3 regions of the Rossellomorea sp. H136 genome follow, and region 1 is predicted to be linked to each of the others. Evidence: riboswitches for the same ligand, from Rfam matches in the RefSeq annotation. Region 1 holds a riboswitch; each other region holds the start of a gene.
The links. Region 1 has a riboswitch for thiamine pyrophosphate ahead of thiC (phosphomethylpyrimidine synthase ThiC). Riboswitches for the same ligand answer to the same signal wherever they lie in the genome.

Region 2: another riboswitch for thiamine pyrophosphate. It lies ahead of tenA (thiaminase II); the one in region 1 lies ahead of thiC (phosphomethylpyrimidine synthase ThiC).
Region 3: another riboswitch for thiamine pyrophosphate. It lies ahead of ACYH0O_RS07790 (ABC transporter substrate-binding protein); the one in region 1 lies ahead of thiC (phosphomethylpyrimidine synthase ThiC).

What each region holds. Positions count from the first base shown of each region.
Region 1 covers NZ_CM166371.1:3,913,913-3,918,282, forward strand. The annotation lists gene ACYH0O_RS19925 (hypothetical protein) at 1-90, opposite strand, end outside; gene thiC (phosphomethylpyrimidine synthase ThiC) at 68-1,825, opposite strand; TPP riboswitch at 1,976-2,092, opposite strand; gene ACYH0O_RS19935 (copper homeostasis protein CutC) at 2,174-2,866, opposite strand; gene ACYH0O_RS19940 (ABC transporter substrate-binding protein) at 2,996-3,934, opposite strand; gene ACYH0O_RS19945 (hypothetical protein) at 3,955-4,370, opposite strand, start outside.
Region 2 covers NZ_CM166371.1:2,703,980-2,710,096, forward strand. The annotation lists gene ACYH0O_RS13625 (energy-coupling factor transporter transmembrane component T family protein) at 1-399, opposite strand, end outside; gene ACYH0O_RS13630 (ABC transporter ATP-binding protein) at 396-1,823, opposite strand; gene ACYH0O_RS13635 (ECF transporter S component) at 1,838-2,416, opposite strand; gene tenA (thiaminase II) at 2,409-3,107, opposite strand; TPP riboswitch at 3,225-3,332, opposite strand; gene ACYH0O_RS13645 (response regulator transcription factor) at 3,620-4,219, opposite strand; gene ACYH0O_RS13650 (sensor histidine kinase) at 4,216-5,352, opposite strand; gene ACYH0O_RS13655 (hypothetical protein) at 5,503-5,700, opposite strand; gene ACYH0O_RS13660 (DUF6509 family protein) at 5,933-6,117, opposite strand, start outside.
Region 3 covers NZ_CM166371.1:1,541,193-1,547,309, forward strand. The annotation lists gene ACYH0O_RS07765 (heavy metal translocating P-type ATPase) at 1-658, shown strand, start outside; gene ACYH0O_RS07770 (cation diffusion facilitator family transporter) at 669-1,562, shown strand; gene ACYH0O_RS07775 (Fur-regulated basic protein FbpA) at 1,647-1,832, shown strand; gene ACYH0O_RS07780 (aldo/keto reductase) at 1,889-2,791, opposite strand; gene ACYH0O_RS07785 (phosphotransferase enzyme family protein) at 2,878-3,789, shown strand; TPP riboswitch at 3,867-3,977, shown strand; gene ACYH0O_RS07790 (ABC transporter substrate-binding protein) at 4,140-5,120, shown strand; gene ACYH0O_RS07795 (thiamine-binding protein) at 5,133-5,426, shown strand; gene ACYH0O_RS07800 (ABC transporter permease) at 5,423-6,117, shown strand, end outside.

The DNA.
Region 1 (4,370 bases):
GAGTTGAATGATTCTCTGATTGAGTGTTACGATATCATTCTTCAATTTGAGTACATGACAGCTCGGTTTATCGATAGATGTTTGATCCATTTTCCACAAACTCCTTCGATTTTTCTATCAATCCTCTTTCTATATCCTTTTGGACATCGTCAAGATCGGTTGCCTTCATGCCCCTGATATCGTGTGAAATTCTCATTGAACAAAACTTTGGTCCACACATTGAACAAAAGTGGGCCGTTTTTGCCCCCTCAGCAGGAAGAGTTTCGTCATGAAACTCTCTTGCACGCTCAGGATCCATGGATAAATTAAACTGGTCATTCCATCTAAATTCAAACCGAGCCTTAGAAACGGCATTATCTCTAATTTGTGCCCCTGGATGCCCTTTCGCTAAATCTGCTGCATGTGCTGCGATCTTATAAGCAATGACACCTTCTCTCACATCATCTTTATTAGGTAATCCCAGATGCTCTTTCGGTGTTACATAGCACAGCATGGCTGTTCCAAACCAGCCAATCATGGCAGCCCCTATGGCAGAAGTAATGTGATCATACCCCGGTGCAATATCTGTCGTTAAGGGACCCAATGTATAAAAAGGAGCTTCATGACAGATTTCCATTTGCTTATCCACATTTTCTTTAATCATATGCATCGGTACATGACCAGGTCCTTCAATCATCACCTGTACATCATGCTTCCAAGCAATTTTGGTTAGCTCACCTAATGTTTCAAGCTCTGCAAATTGTGCTTCATCATTTGCGTCGGCTATTGACCCCGGCCTTAATCCATCTCCTAACGAAACGGAGATATCATAGGCTTTTAAAATCTTACATATATCTTCAAAGTGTGAATAAAGGAAGTTCTCCTTATGATGGGCAAGACACCATTGTGCCATGATTGAACCTCCACGGGAGACGATGCCTGTTGTGCGAGTAGCCGTCAGATGAATAAACCGCAATAATACACCTGCATGAATGGTGAAATAATCAACCCCCTGCTCCGCCTGTTCGATCAATGTATCCCTGTACACATCCCATGTAAGATTTTCTGCAATCCCGTTAACCTTTTCAAGTGCTTGATAAATCGGTACTGTACCTACAGGGACAGGAGAGTTTCGAATGACCCACTCCCTTGTTGTATGAATGTTTTTTCCTGTTGATAAGTCCATTATTGTATCGGCACCCCAACGAGTTGCCCACGTCATTTTCTCCACTTCTTCTTCAACGGAAGATGACACGGCCGAGTTTCCGATATTCGCGTTTATTTTCACATGAAAGTGACGACCGATGATCATCGGTTCACATTCAGGATGATTAATATTAGCAGGAATGATGGCCCTGCCATTTGCTACTTCTTCTCTGACAAATGAGGGTTCAACATTTTCCCGGATAGCGATGAACTCCATTTCCGGTGTAATGATTCCTTTTTTCGCATAATGCATTTGAGTCACATTACGACCCGGTTTTGCCCGCATCGGTGTACGTTGGATAGTAGGGAACGACTCTACGTTTGCACGAGGATCTTTTCCTTTATAACCGTTATCTTCCGGTTCGATTTCACGTCCCGGGTAAGCCCCGACATCCTGACGTTCCAGGATCCACTCTGTGCGAACGGAAGGTAATCCTTTATTAATATCGACTTGGTAATTCTCATCTGTATAAGGTCCGCTTGTATCATATACACGAACCGGTTCATTCTCTTCCACACCCAAGGTAACATTCGTCCTACTCAGTTCAATTTCTCTCACTGGTACATTTATGTCAGGCCTTGATCCACCAACATATACTTTTTTACTGTTTGTAAATTGCGATTTCAACTCGATTGCCACTTAACTTCTCCTCCTTTTGATTGGATCTTAGAAGTTACTGCGCCAGGCATTCCCCATTGTTCATAAAAAAGGACATGAAGACACAAAAAAGGGTCCTGAATAATCAGAACCCGAAATGTCAAAAAGTAGTATGCGCTAAAATACAGAAAAAACGCATCCGTACTACTTCCCTACGCTGGTATCATCCAGATCAGGTTCAAAGGGTCAAAGAACTTATGCGTTCTTCTCTCAGTCCAAGCAATGTATCGGACTCCCCTAGTAGAAATATTGATATTATTATGTTGTATTACATACTATTTTTACCATAATTCCTTCTTTTTTCAAATAGTCTTATAGTAACAAATCAAATTATGATGTGATCACCCGTTTGATTTTCATTACCTTTTCAGGGTCTATTCCTAAGTCATAGCTCCCGTCTTTACGAACACCTGATCCAACATGATATTCCCGTGCTTTTAGCTTATTGTGTATTTCTCCTATATTTTCCACGGTCAACCCTGATCCAGGCATGATAATGGGGCCGCCCACCTTTTCTATTTCCCTCATTGCACTAATCATGTCCAGCCCCCCGGTCACTTCAGGTTTTCCTCCAGATGTTAGGATTCGATCAACGTTCAAACCTGATTGGAATAATTCTTTGCATAAGTCTAATGGACCACAAGACACATCGATAGCCCGATGATAAGTAATCGATTGACCCTTCGCAGTTTGTACGATTTCCTTTAAAGCATGGGAATCAAGTTTCCCTTCCTTGGATAAAGCACCAAAAACGATGCCAGTGGCCCCTATTTCATTTATGGTTTTTACTTGGTCCATCATGATGTGCAATTCTTCGGCATCATACGAGAAAGATTTACTATGTAAACGAATCATAACCTGAACAGGAATCGATACAGCCCTCAATACGTTTTCTATCATTTGATATTCAGGAGTTAATCCTCCCTCGTGTATGTCAGATACCAATTCAAGTCGATCTGCTCCGGATGCTTCTGCAATTTTGGCATCTTTCTCATTCAAGACAATGACTTCCAGTTTGCTCATGTTGATTTCCCCTATCGCGATATTGTTACGTTTACTTTATCATAATGGCTCGAAAATTGTATAACTTGAGATAAAAAAGACAATGATTCCACATACAAATCACTGTCTTCTCCAATCTAATATCCTACTTTATTCAGAAAATAAATCCGGATACACCGTTTTTGCAGTTAGCAGAACGGCTTCTCCAATACGTGGTCCCGGTCTTGACATAATATCTGAATCCAGGAAATGAACCTGATCATTTTTCACTGCCTTTACATCTTTCCAGCTTTCCCGGGACTTGATTTCAGCTGTCGGCTCGTCGACATACCCCACTGTCGTTAAAATCATATTAGGATTCCGTTTAATGATTTCTTCTTCGCCTACTTTCACCCAGCCTTTTTGGTCTACAAAAATGTTCTCGACCCCAGCCGTTTCCAGTATTTCTTGCTGAAACGTTTCTGCTCCTGCTGTATAGATATCCGGGGAGGGACTGATTTCAAAATATACTTGTTCTCTTTCCTTTAACGTACTTACTTTTCCTTTCACATCTGAAATCTGTTGCTTGATGCCATCTACCAATTCGTCCCCCTTCTTCTCTACTCCCATTACCGTTGCAATCTGTTCAATATCCCCATAAACATCTTCAAAGGTTTGGGCAGATTGAATAACGAATACGTTTAATCCCGCCTCTTCAAGCTGCTTCACTCCGGCATCATCTCCAGTAGTATACGCAATGACAGCATCTGGCTTTAGCGCAATGACCTCTTCAGCATTGACCGTCATGGAATCCGATACTCTTTTAATCTTTTTCGCTTCTTCAGGATAGTTGTCGAATTCAGTTGCCCCGACTACCTTATCCCCAGCTCCTATTGCAAAGAGAATCTCTGTGTTACTCGGCTGTAAGGAAATAACGGTTTCCGGTACTTTCTCAAAGCTAATCTCTTCGCCCCTGTCATCGGTCACAGAATAAGACTCATTATCAGACTTAACTTCCTTTGTGGATGTTTCCCCTTCCCCATTGCTGCACCCTGCGAAAACAACCAGGATGAGTGATAGTAGTAAACTATTTAACCATAACTTTTTCATATTTCATCTTCTCCGCTTCTCTATATTTTGTCTTTATACGATTTACTCACAAAAGGAATTTCTTCAATCCCTTCACATTTATTCACATACACGGCCATCACAAACAGGACATTTGCCAGTAAATGAGCGTATTTAAATAAAATGCTCTCCACTTTCATTTCAGTACTGACTTTATGTAAGGCACGGACGGACTTTTTTGCTTCACTGCGGCAGGTATGAAGCACACATGCAGCTGTCGAGCCCTGTGGAAGGACAAAGGTTTGGATTCGGTCCTCGACTTCCAACACATAACGATCGTACATTTGGCTCAATGTATTTAAGTCCTCTTCCTTGATGGCTGTCATTCCACGCACCGACCCATTAAGATGGTACGACATCTCAGCTAAATACAGTAAATCATCGTTCACTTTCGGTAAGTGCTCCGTCAATGATGACG
Region 2 (6,117 bases), 1.2 Mb from region 1:
GAAAAGCTTCACCGGTCTCGTTGTAAGAGCAAATAATAATCCCAATATAGCGAATACGATGGTACGCAATCCAACATGGATCCCCCGATAAAAACTCTCTTCGGTAATGTGGATCAATCCAAATTTCATCCATGTTGTTTCACCTTTCCCAAATAAAATCATTGATGAAGCTGTAGAGATGAAAACAAGGAAAAAGGGTAGAATCATTAAACTGACCGTTCTATATGAATATCCTGAGAACAACCATAACAGGAGAAAAAAGAGTAAGCTCAAATATAACAACCAGTTAAGATAATGAATAAAAAGCAGCAATACAAAAAGCCCGATCAAGGTCATTAGCTTGAAGCTGGGATTGATTTGGTGAAGCCAGGTTTCACTATACTCGAGTTCTATATTCATATTGCCTTACTACCTGCAATCTCATTATAGAAATCCTGGGTGAGACGCCCATTTTCAATTACCCATACTCTGGATGCAAAATGAGTAATGATATTTTCATCATGTGTCACCATTAGAATGGTACAACCTTCTTTTTGATAGTTTTGAAGCATCTCAAGTAACGCAAACGTATTTTGGGAATCCTGGCCAAAGGTCGGTTCGTCCAATAATAGAATATCTTTATTCCTGACAAGGGACGCTGCGACGCTTAATCTGCGCTTTTGCCCCATGGATAAATGATAGGGATGATGATGTTTGTATGGATCAAGCTTGAATCGCTTCAATAGTGCATGCACCTTTTCCTCCACTATTCCTTCATCCACTTTCTTGAGCCGAAAGGTATACGCAACTTCATCAAACACACTGTGTGTCACAAACTGAAACTCGGGATTTTGAAAAACAAATGTACATTCCTCTGGAACATTCTTTCCTTTTACCTGTCTTCCATATAATTCATACGTTCCGGTCGTTTGGATGAATTTCATAAGACTGTGGAGTAATGTAGTTTTCCCAGCTCCATTCTTTCCGGTGATTGCAATCCATTCACCTTTAAGGCTGACGGCATTTTGAAGGTGGATCTTCACCTCTTTTTGTACATACCCTTTGAAGTTCTCTAGCCTTAAATTCTCTTTTCCAAACGGGGCAACCTTCTCCGGAGGGTGGGAAGAAAGATAATCTTTCCACGCTTCCGGATACCATACCCCAACTGATTTCAATGTTTCCTTGAAATTTGATAAAATGTGAGCCTTTGGACCATCAGCCACTATCCTTCCATTAGCATCGAAAAGAATTATACGATGAATGATCTCTAGTACGTGACTCAGCTTATGCTCAACGATAAGTAACGTTTTATCTTTACATGTCGTTTTCACTGTTTCCCATACAGATTTTGTACTCTCATCATCCAACATCGCTGTAGGTTCATCCAAAAATAGGGTATGGGGATGGAGCGCAAGGGCAGAAGCAATGGCCAATTTTTGTTTCATCCCCCCTGATAGAGAGGAGATTTTCGTATGGGAATCCCCCAGACTTAAATTGACCTTCTCCAACAGTTCTTTAATTTCCTCTGGCATTTCGTCTCTTGGAATTTGGTTGTTCTCCAAAACAAAGGCAATTTCCTCATCAACATAGGGCATACAAAATTGAGCGTCCGGATCTTGAAAGACATACCCGAAAGATTCAGGACGCTCAATCGAGTCAGCTTTCATCGGCACATCTATAGAATGGGGTATCACACCGGATAAAACCTGGAGGAGTGTAGATTTGCCACAACCAGAAGGCCCGAGTAGCAATATCTTTTCTCCGTCTTTTATCGAAAGGCTTACGTCTTTAAACATCAGTTTCTCTGAACCGGGAAATGTAAGGCGCAGATTTTCAACATGCATCGTCCTTCCCTCCTTTACTGATTCAGGGCATCATAATCTTTTTGGTCCGCACGTCTGACCAAACTGGTTACCCCCGTTTTCTCCAGAGCCTTAACGAGATAGAAGGCACCTATGCCTGCTATCACTATGGATCCGATTAACCTGGCACCGATAAAAAGTGATAAATTCCACAGAACCAAGTCTCCCATGTATCCCTTAAAGTAGTCCATCAGGATTGAGCCAATTGCTGAGCCCACAGCTGCAGTACAAATGATGATGACATCATAACGCTTATAGCCGGTGATAAGAAAAATCAACTCTGCAAACAAACCTTGAATCAGACCGAATAGGAGTACCTCTAGGCCCCATTCACTCCCCATGAGAAATTCCCCTGAAGAAGCTGCAATCTCTGCCAGAAGTGCAACGCCAGGTTTCCGAATGATTAAAAATGCCACGGTTGCCGCCATGAACCACATGCCATAGATCAGTTGATCAGCATGCAATCCAAATGGCTTTAATAAGTTGTAAACCGGTCCCCAAAGCTTATATATAATCCCAAAACCTATTGAGATGACGACCGTTACTAAAATATCCGTCAGCTTTAATTTAGACATGTATTCTACCTTCTTTACCTAGAGATGTATGAAACGGCCACTTCTCCAGTGTGTATGCCATTTCCCAAAACTGTAATTCATAAATGCTACTCAAAATAAAATTCTCTCTCATTCTTTCCTTATCTGTTTCTGTCATTGTTTCTGCCAATCCATCCAGTCGCTGTATCTGTTCTTCTACTAGCTCCCCAAACCACTCTCCACCATAAGCTGCAATCCATTCCTGATAAATAGCTTCCTCAGGTGTACATGATTTCAAGCGTTCACCGATCTCGTAATACAACCAGTAGCAGGGAAGTATTGCCGCCAGAATATCTGCGAGACCTCCATACTGTGCGGAACGATACATATGAGACGTGTAGGCATAAGCAGTAGGAGCAGGTTTAAACTGCAGTTTTTCTTCTTCCGTAATCCCTAAACGGTTTGAGAAATTTTCATGAAGGGAAAGCTCAGCTTCATTTGTCCCCACAGCGTGTGTTGCCATTCTCGATGTAGTATGTAAGTCTGTTGCTTTGGCTGCACCAAGTGCCTGCACCTTCGAAAAGTGTGAGAGGTAATAGGCATCCTGGAGAAGGTAGTATCTGAAGTTTTCAAGGGGTAGGGTTCCATCCCCAATTCCTTTAACGAAAGGATGGTTAAAACTCGCTTCCCAAATTTCCTTCACTTCGTTTCTTAAGTACGTTGTAAATGTCATATTATCTTTCTCCTTTTCCAGACGACCCGAAATGGGCAACAAAAAAAGCCACTTTCATTATGCATACCGCATACAGAAAGTGGCTTGAGATCAGTTTGATAGAATTCGATTCTATGTGACCGTCAAACACCACTTCCCTACGCTGGTCTCAACCAGATCAGGTTCAAAGGGTCTTAAAGTCACACTTTAATCTCAGCCTTTTATAAGGCACCCCTAGTGGATCGTCCTATGAAATTTTGTATTCGATGTTATCGTACCATGATTCTTTTACTTGTCAACACCAAAAAGAAAACCTTTCATCATTTTCCCATTGCCCTTTCCATACAAAACCAATCGTAGCAAAGGGTATTCCCTATGAAAATTTAATTGAAATTCATTTAGAATAAATATCTTGTAAAGCAAAATTACGTGTCTGCTGGTATTGTATAAATATACACCCTTTAGATAATGGCAATACAAAACTACCATAAAGGCAGGGACGGACCTCCATGGTGGAAGTCCGTCCCTGCACATCATTTAAACCATCCTTTTTCTTTTGATTGAGTGATGGCTTCGATTCGATTTTTAACTTCAAGCTTATCGAGTATGGTTGAGATGTAGTTTCGGACGGTACCCGTTTTGAGGCTAAGCTCATCGGCTATCTCCTTCGTGTTTTTCCCGTCAGCAACCAGCTCCAACACTTCTTTTTCACGGTCTGTCAGGGGGTTCTCTTCACTATACACATCGTCCATGAGCTCTGGTGCATAAATACGTTTACCCTCCATGACAAGACGAATCGAGTTCGCCAGTTCTTCACTTGGGCTGTCCTTTAACAAATAACCCTTCACCCCACCTTTTAATGCACGCTGGAAATAACCGGACCTGGCAAAAGTTGTCAGGATAATCACTTTGCAATTTTCGCCTTTTAATTCCTCTGCTGCTTCAAGACCGGTCTTTTTAGGCATTTCAATATCCATGATACAAATATCCGGCTGCAGCTCGTGGACGAGGGCAATGGCTTCTTCTCCATTGCCCGCCTTTCCAACCACTTCCATATCATCCTCTAAACTAAGTAACGAGCCTAAGGCACCTAATAGCATTCGCTGGTCTTCTGCAATAACAATTCGAATCATTCCATTCCCTCCCTGTCTGTTTGCTTGATTACTTTCGGCACTCTCATTATCAAAGTGGTCCCATTCTCGGAAAAAACTTCTAAGCTCCCATTTACAAATTCCAACCGTTCTCTCATTCCGATTAAGCCGCTTCCTTTAGACTGTGTGTAATCTCCCTCGATTCCCATACCATCATCCTTCACTGTGATGGTCATCTCTTTATCCGACTCTTCGATGGTTAGCTCACAGTACGACGCCTTGCTGTGTTTGACAACATTCGTCACGGCTTCTTTTAGACACATGCTCAAGATATTTTCCAGAAAGAGTGATGCTTGGGGCAGCATGACCTCATCATCCATCACGAATTCAATTTCCGCTGCCTTTAATAGCTGTTTGATCCGGACGATTTCATCTTTTAGTCGAATGCCCCTCATTTGAGATACCATTGTCCTTACTTCACTCAAAGCGGTTCGTGCCGTTTGCTGAACATCCTTTAATTCACTCCTGGCCTGCTCTGGATCCTTGTACACCAATTTTCTGGCCAGATCGCTCTTCAGACCGATAAGAGAAAGCTTTTGACCCAAAGTATCGTGTAGATCACGGGCAATCCTCTGGCGTTCTTCCTGCTTGACCAAGTCTGAAATACGTTTATTAGCATCTTCCAACTGATCTTCGAGCTGCACCTGTTTATTTCGATTATAAATATTAAACGGCAACAGAATGACGCTTATCCAAATGATCAGAATAAAAGGAAATTGAGATAAAAATAATTCATCCTGTATAACAAAATTATAATTGATCGATGCCGTCGTTAACACAAGGTGGATAATATAAAGGGTTAAAAACGCCACCCGGTTTTTTATATTCCCATTATAGTAGGCAATGTAAAAAGCAAAATAGATAAAATTAAATTGAATGGTCATGGTAATGGATATCGCTATTAAAATCGATGTCCATAAATAAACCGGCCAATCCTTTGAAATAAAAGCAAATCGTAAAGAAATAAAGAACATGATGGTCAAGGAAATCCCTACAACAATTTCAATCGTAGAGGAGGACTGAAAGATAAAATAAAATGGCAGGATGCTAATGATGCTCCATATATACGGGGAAATACCAGAACCTTTTTGAATATTGATTAACTTTTTCGGCATTTGCACAATAAAATAACCTCTTTTACTTTCAGTTTTTTAACTATGTAACCTATAGTATGACATAAATAATACCAATTTTCATACAAACGGTTTATGAATTCCCCCACCGTATAGACAAGAAAATCGTATAAAATTCTCCATTAAATAATACTAATATTTCCGATTTTGAATTACTTTTTGCTTCTGCATGATCTCATAGGATTTATGGATGATATCTGTTAACACATCACCTTTGTAAACTCTTCCAATTTTCGTGTTTTGCTGATAGTATTCAACGATTTCATCCAATTTCTTTGATGTTTCCTTATCAACCCTTACATTAAGCTGCATTCTTCCTTGATCTGACAAGGTTCGCCCTCCTTTCGTATCAATATGCTAGCACCTGATATCACTTTGTTATCACTAGTATATCAGATGCTATCAGTCAAATATACCGGCATATGAAATAAAAGGTTATCGGCACTTAAAAAGCCCAAGCTTCAATTCGCCCAAGGCTTGCGTATAATTCTATTTGTAAATAAACGAATAAACACCCTTTACATTCGTTTAGTATCGAAAGTAAAGGGCGCACGTCTCACTCTTATCTGATATTTTCCTCGCAATAAGAAAGAAGGAGACTTTCTTCATCTTCTTCTAATTCAAAATCAAGATACATCTCAGTATTTCTTTCTATAATGGTCGACTGTACGATCCTGGAACCGTTCTCGTCTCGAACAAAAATGACCTTTATGTAAATACCCTGAACTCTATAAAGCTCATCATCCT
Region 3 (6,117 bases), 2.4 Mb from region 1:
AAGCCTATTTACTAATACCCCTTCTACAGAAATTGAAAGCCTTCAAAGTGAGGGGAAAACGGTCATGGTGTTTGGAATCGATGATACTCCATTAGCTCTTATAGCCGTGGCCGATGAAGTGCGGGAAACAAGTCGCGAAATCATCGACAAACTTCATTATATGGGTATCAAGCAAACGGTGATGCTGACAGGAGATCATGAAAATACGGCCAGGTCGATTGGAAGAACAATAGGTGTCAAAGAAATCAAAGCAGGCCTGCTGCCACAAGATAAATTAGACTTTGTCAAACGCTATATGAACAAGTTTGGAAAAGTCGCAATGGTAGGGGATGGTATTAATGACGCCCCTGCACTTGCAACCTCAAATGTAGGAATCGCCATGGGTGGGGCAGGAACCGATACAGCACTGGAAACGGCAGATATCGTCTTAATGAACGATGACCTTACAAAACTGCCATATATCATTCGCTTAAGTCGGAAAACACTTATCATCATCAAACAAAATATCTCGTTTGCCATTGGGATCAAGCTTCTTGCTTTATTACTTGTCATCCCCGGCTGGCTTACGTTATGGATCGCGATTTTTGCCGATATGGGAGCAACATTACTCGTAACATTGAATGGTCTAAGGCTATTAGGAGTCAAAGACCGGAAGTGAGGGATGTCATGTGGGTCACGACCACAATCATGGACATAATCAGAATAAAAAAGCATTATTAATCAGTTTCCTATTTATTTTTACTTTTATGATCGTAGAAGTCATAGGTGGAATCGTCACAAATAGTCTTGCTCTTCTTTCAGACGCGGGACATATGCTTAGTGATGCAGCCGCTTTAGGTCTTAGTTTGGCAGCTTTTTATATAGGTGAGAAGGCGTCGGATAAAGGGAAGACGTATGGGTACAAGCGATTTGAAATACTGGCGGCGTTTATTAATGGCATAACGTTGATTCTCGTTTCCCTCTATATTTTCTGGGAAGCGTATCATCGTTTCATAGATACCCCTATGGTTTCACCAGGTATGATGGTGATCGCCTTCATAGGTCTGGTTGTAAACATTATCGTGGCATGGATTTTAATGAGAGGGGATACGGAACATAACTTGAATGTTCGAAGTGCCTTTCTTCATGTACTTGGTGATATGTTAGGGTCAGTAGGAGCCATCGCAGCCGGACTCTTGATATATTTCTTTAATTGGAACTTGGCGGATCCTATTGCATCTGTCATGGTTGCCATCCTAATCGTCATTTCCGGATGGAGAGTAACGAAGGATTCCATTCATATCTTAATGGAGGGATCTCCAAAAGGTATTGATACGGAAGAAGTTAAGAATAGCTTGTCTGCTATTCCGGGAGTCATTGAAGTACATGATTTTCATGTATGGTGCATCACGTCGGGATTCACAGCTCTAAGCTGCCATGTGGTGGTTGAAAACGAAGTGAATCGAGATACGATTTTATTACGACTCTCAACTTGTCTTGAACAGGAATTTGGCATTCATCATTCTACGATTCAAGTTGAGGGAAAAAGTGTCACAGAGGGCCAGCATCACATTTGTACGTAACAGCTTTTACTTTTCTTTCCAATTTGTAAGAGGATGTTTAGTTCTCTCTAGATTTGGGGTATATCCTCAACTGGAGGGATGAGCATGTTACATCAAGAAGATAAATCAGAGAAGCAAAAGACACCTGAATTTAAAAAGGATTTCTATATTCAACAATTATTAAGGATAGGCGTATATAAGTATTTTGGTAAGCAGCTTTATGAGCTCTCAATGAGTGAACTACAAGATGTCTACCTGGAATATTACGTTGGTGGCGATATAGCAAATTAAAAAAGACGAACCTTTTAGAAAAAGGATCGTCTTTTTTGCTGCAGTAAGTCTTATTATTACGGCACATCATGTCCCATAGAAGTTTGCAGGATTTCAAACCATTGATCGTGGTTTAAAGAAATGGTAAGAGAGTCGATTGCATGTTGAATGCGTTCTTTTTTACCTGAACCGACGATAGGCATAATGTTTGCCGGGTGATTAAGAAGCCATGCATATAGTACTTCATCAATTCCCTTAGCACCTGTTTCTGCTTGTACCTTTTTCAATGTATGTTGAAGACGAATGGCTTTTTCATCCTCTCCTTTGAAAATCGCCCCGCCTGCGAGTGGAGACCAGGCCATCGGCGCGACACGCTTCTCCTGACAAAGATTCAACGTACCGTCTTCAAAGTTTTCTAGGTTATAGGCTGACAATTCAATTTGGTTTGTGATCAATGGAAATGGCAAATAAGATTGAAGCATATTCCATTGATGATCTTTAAAGTTTGATACTCCGAAATGACGTACCTTTCCTTCATCTTTCAATTGAGTGAAGGCGTCAGCCACTTCTTCTCCATTCATAAATGGATCAGGCCTGTGAACCAATAATAAATCGATGTAGTCCGTTTTTAGGTTCTGCAGGGAGTTTTCAACAGAAGTCAAAATATGCTTTTTACTCGTGTTGTAATGATGTGTTTTATGTTCCGGACGGTTGTCAGAAGGCAGGACAATACCGCATTTCGTTACAATTTCCATTTTTTCTCGTATGGATGGCTGAAGGTTGAGTGCCTCACCAAATAACGCTTCACATGTATAGGAGCCATAAATATCTGCGTGATCAAAAGTCGTGATTCCGTTTTCAATATTGTACTGAATTAAAGAAAGAGTGTCTTCCTTTGATTGATTCCAGTCTGCAAGTCTCCACAACCCATGAATGATTCTTGAGAATGATAGGTCTTCCGTCATTTGTATTCTTTGCATCGATACAACCTCTTTTCATATGGTATGTAGACATTCTTTCATAGTCATACTAAACGTATATTACTATGTTTGGAAAGGAATTAAAAATGATTGAACCTCTTCATGATCTATTATTGAACTGGAAGGTTCCCCCTTCCTGCATAGAGACCGTGGGCAATCAACCGAATGTTTATAAGGTGAAGAGTCCGGAGAAGACATTTTATTTGAAAAAGAGATTGAACTCTTCAGTGGAGAAGCGAATAGAAGAGCTGCTCTTAACTTCTTTTTTATTTGGAAACGGACTTATTGTTGAAAGGCCACTGTTAACGGTCTCACATCAGCCATATGTACGACACCATCAGGTTTTCTACTCCCTGTATCAAGCTCTGGAAGGAATACCAGTACAAGTCTATTCCTTAACTTCTTTGAGAATGGTGGGAACATACCTATCCAAACTCCATGGCAGGCTAAAACAATACGTCTGTAAATACGAGGTAGAAGAATGGAAAATTGAAACACATTTGAGAGAGTGGATAGGCGGTCAGGATTCTACAAGGATAGAAAGGTGGGGTGAAGGGTTTCTTGGCAAGCTAAATGAATGGTCTTTCTCCTATAGCAAATTGCCCCATCAACTCGTCCATAGCGACTGTCATCCGCGTAATATCCTCATGAAAGAAGAAAGGGTGACAGGGGTCATAGATTTCGAGAGGATACGAAAAGCACCCCGCATAGCAGATATCGGCTACTTTATTGCAGGGATGCTCAAAGATCAGGTCATGGAGGGTGAGGATGAAGATGAGCATGCTGAATGTATCCATGCCTTTATGGAGGGCTATCAGTCCGAGGGTCCTTTAACCCAGGAAGAAAAGGAACTGATGCCATTCTTAGTCATTATCTTTCTTCTTCAATACACCTTCTTTTACAATCAAAAAGGGTATTCACACGCTGTATCTACATTCATTTCGTTCATTAACAGACTAGTAAATTCTGGTGTTTATGAGCAGGCATTTCAAATGTAATTTTATTTAAGAGGAAATGCTTGAATATACACCATTTCTGTGGCAAAGTAGGGAAGAAGATAACGTTTAATTTCATAGTACAAGTGTAGGGGGACCGGTGTGGCCGGTTGAGATTGTATCCTGACAGATACTGACCCTTTGAACCTGAACTGGCTGATACCAGCGTAGGAAACATTCTCTTAAACATTACATAATCATGTTTAACAATGCGTCCCTCGCTGAAGCTTGGGGCGCTTTTTTGCTGTTGTGTCCATACGTTCTAAGGTGTTTTACATTCTTTCTCTCTACTAAGTGAACAATAGAGAATAAACGTTACAACTACATACATGGATTTTTAGGAGGAAAAAATGATGAAAAAATGGATGTATATCATCTGTTCTGTCTTTCTTTTAACTGCTTGCAGTGGTGGAGGAAATACATCAGAACAGGAAGGTCATAAAAAGGTTACGGTTGTACTGGACTGGACACCGAATACTAATCACACTGGATTATACGTTGCGAAAGAAAAAGGATACTTTGAAGAGCAAGGGCTGGATGTGGATATCATCTTACCTGGTGAGGCAGGGGCAGACCAACTCGTTGCCTCGGGTAAAGCTGAGTTCGGAGTTGGATACCAGGAAAGTGTCACGCAAGCAAGAGTACAGGACGTACCACTTGTATCTATCGCTGCTGTCATACAGCATAATACATCCGGGTTTGCCTCCCCTAAGGATAAAGGTATAACGACTCCAAAGGATTTTGAAGGCAAAAGGTATGGCGGATGGGGATCACCTGTAGAAAAAGCTGTTATGACGTCGATTATGAAACAAGAAAATGCTGACGTAGAGAAAGTGGATTTTGTAAACATGGGAGATACAGATTTCTTTACTGCCGTGAAACGGGATGTGGACTTTGCGTGGATCTACTATGGATGGACAGGGATTGAAGCAGAGCTTCGCGGTGAGGAATTGAACATGATGTACGTAAAGGATTACTCGGAAAAACTCGATTATTACACGCCTGTTCTGACGACAAATGAAAAGATGATTGAATCAGACCCTGAAACGGTTAAAGCATTTTTGTCAGCTTCTTCCAAAGGGTATCAGTTTGCGATCGACAATCCGGAAGAGGCAGGTGAAATCTTATTAGAGGCAGCTCCAGATCTGGATAAGGAATTAGTCATGAAGAGTCAGGAATGGCTGGCGCCTAAATACAAAGATGACGCTGACAGATGGGGAGAGCAGAAGCTGGAGGTTTGGGAAAACTATGCTTCATGGATGTATGATAACGATTTATTAGATAAGGAACTGGACAGTAAAAAAGCATTCACAAACGAATTCTTACCAAAATAAGAGGTGAACATAATGGGGAACGCACTCGTAAGCATACAAATTATTCCGAAGACGAAAAATGGGGAAGATGTTATTCCATACGTGGATGAAGCCATCGCGATCATTGATGAATCAGGTGTCCGTTATGAAGTCCATCCATTAGAAACGACAATGGAAGGGGAATTATCTGATTTATTTAAGGTGATTGAACAAATGAATGAACGAATGATCGAATTGGGAAGCTCAAATGTCATTTCTCAAATCAAGGTATTATATCAGCCTGCCGGGATTGAGATGGATCAATTAACGGAGAAGTATAAAGGATGAAATCATGGATATCGAAAGGATGGAGACCCTTCTTGGTCCTCATCCTTTTATTCATCATTTGGGAATTCACCATTAGAATATTTGAGGTTCCTGCCTGGCTGATGCCATCACCTTCAGATATTTGGGCTGAAGGGGTTGCTTCCTGGTCAGCATTCACGGGTCATCTTGGCTCGACAACCCTCCTGACGATCGGGGGATTTGCGATTGGGTGTACGATTGGGATCGTGACTGCAGTCGGACTACATCTGCTACCTAAAGTAAGAGAAGCGATTTATCCACTCATGATCCTGTCTCAAAACATTCCGATCATCGTGCTCGCACCCCTGTTGGTTATCTGGTTCGGATTTGGACTATTGCCGAAAATCATTGTCATTACATTGATCTGCTTTTTTCCGGTAGCGGTCTCGGCATTGGATGGTTTCAGGCAGACGAACTCAGAGTACATTCTTTACATGAAAATGTCGGGAGCCACAAAAGCTCAAATCTTTCGAAAAGTTGAATGGCCGCATGCACTTCCATCCATCTTCTCAGGACTGAAAATTTCAGCTACCTATAGTGTGATGGGGGCAGTGATTTCAGAGTGGTTAGGTGCACAGAAAGGGATCGGAGTCTATATGACTCTTGCCTCTTCCTCCTTTAGGACAGACAGGGTATTTGTAGCCATCTTTATGATTATGCTGCTCAGCCTCGT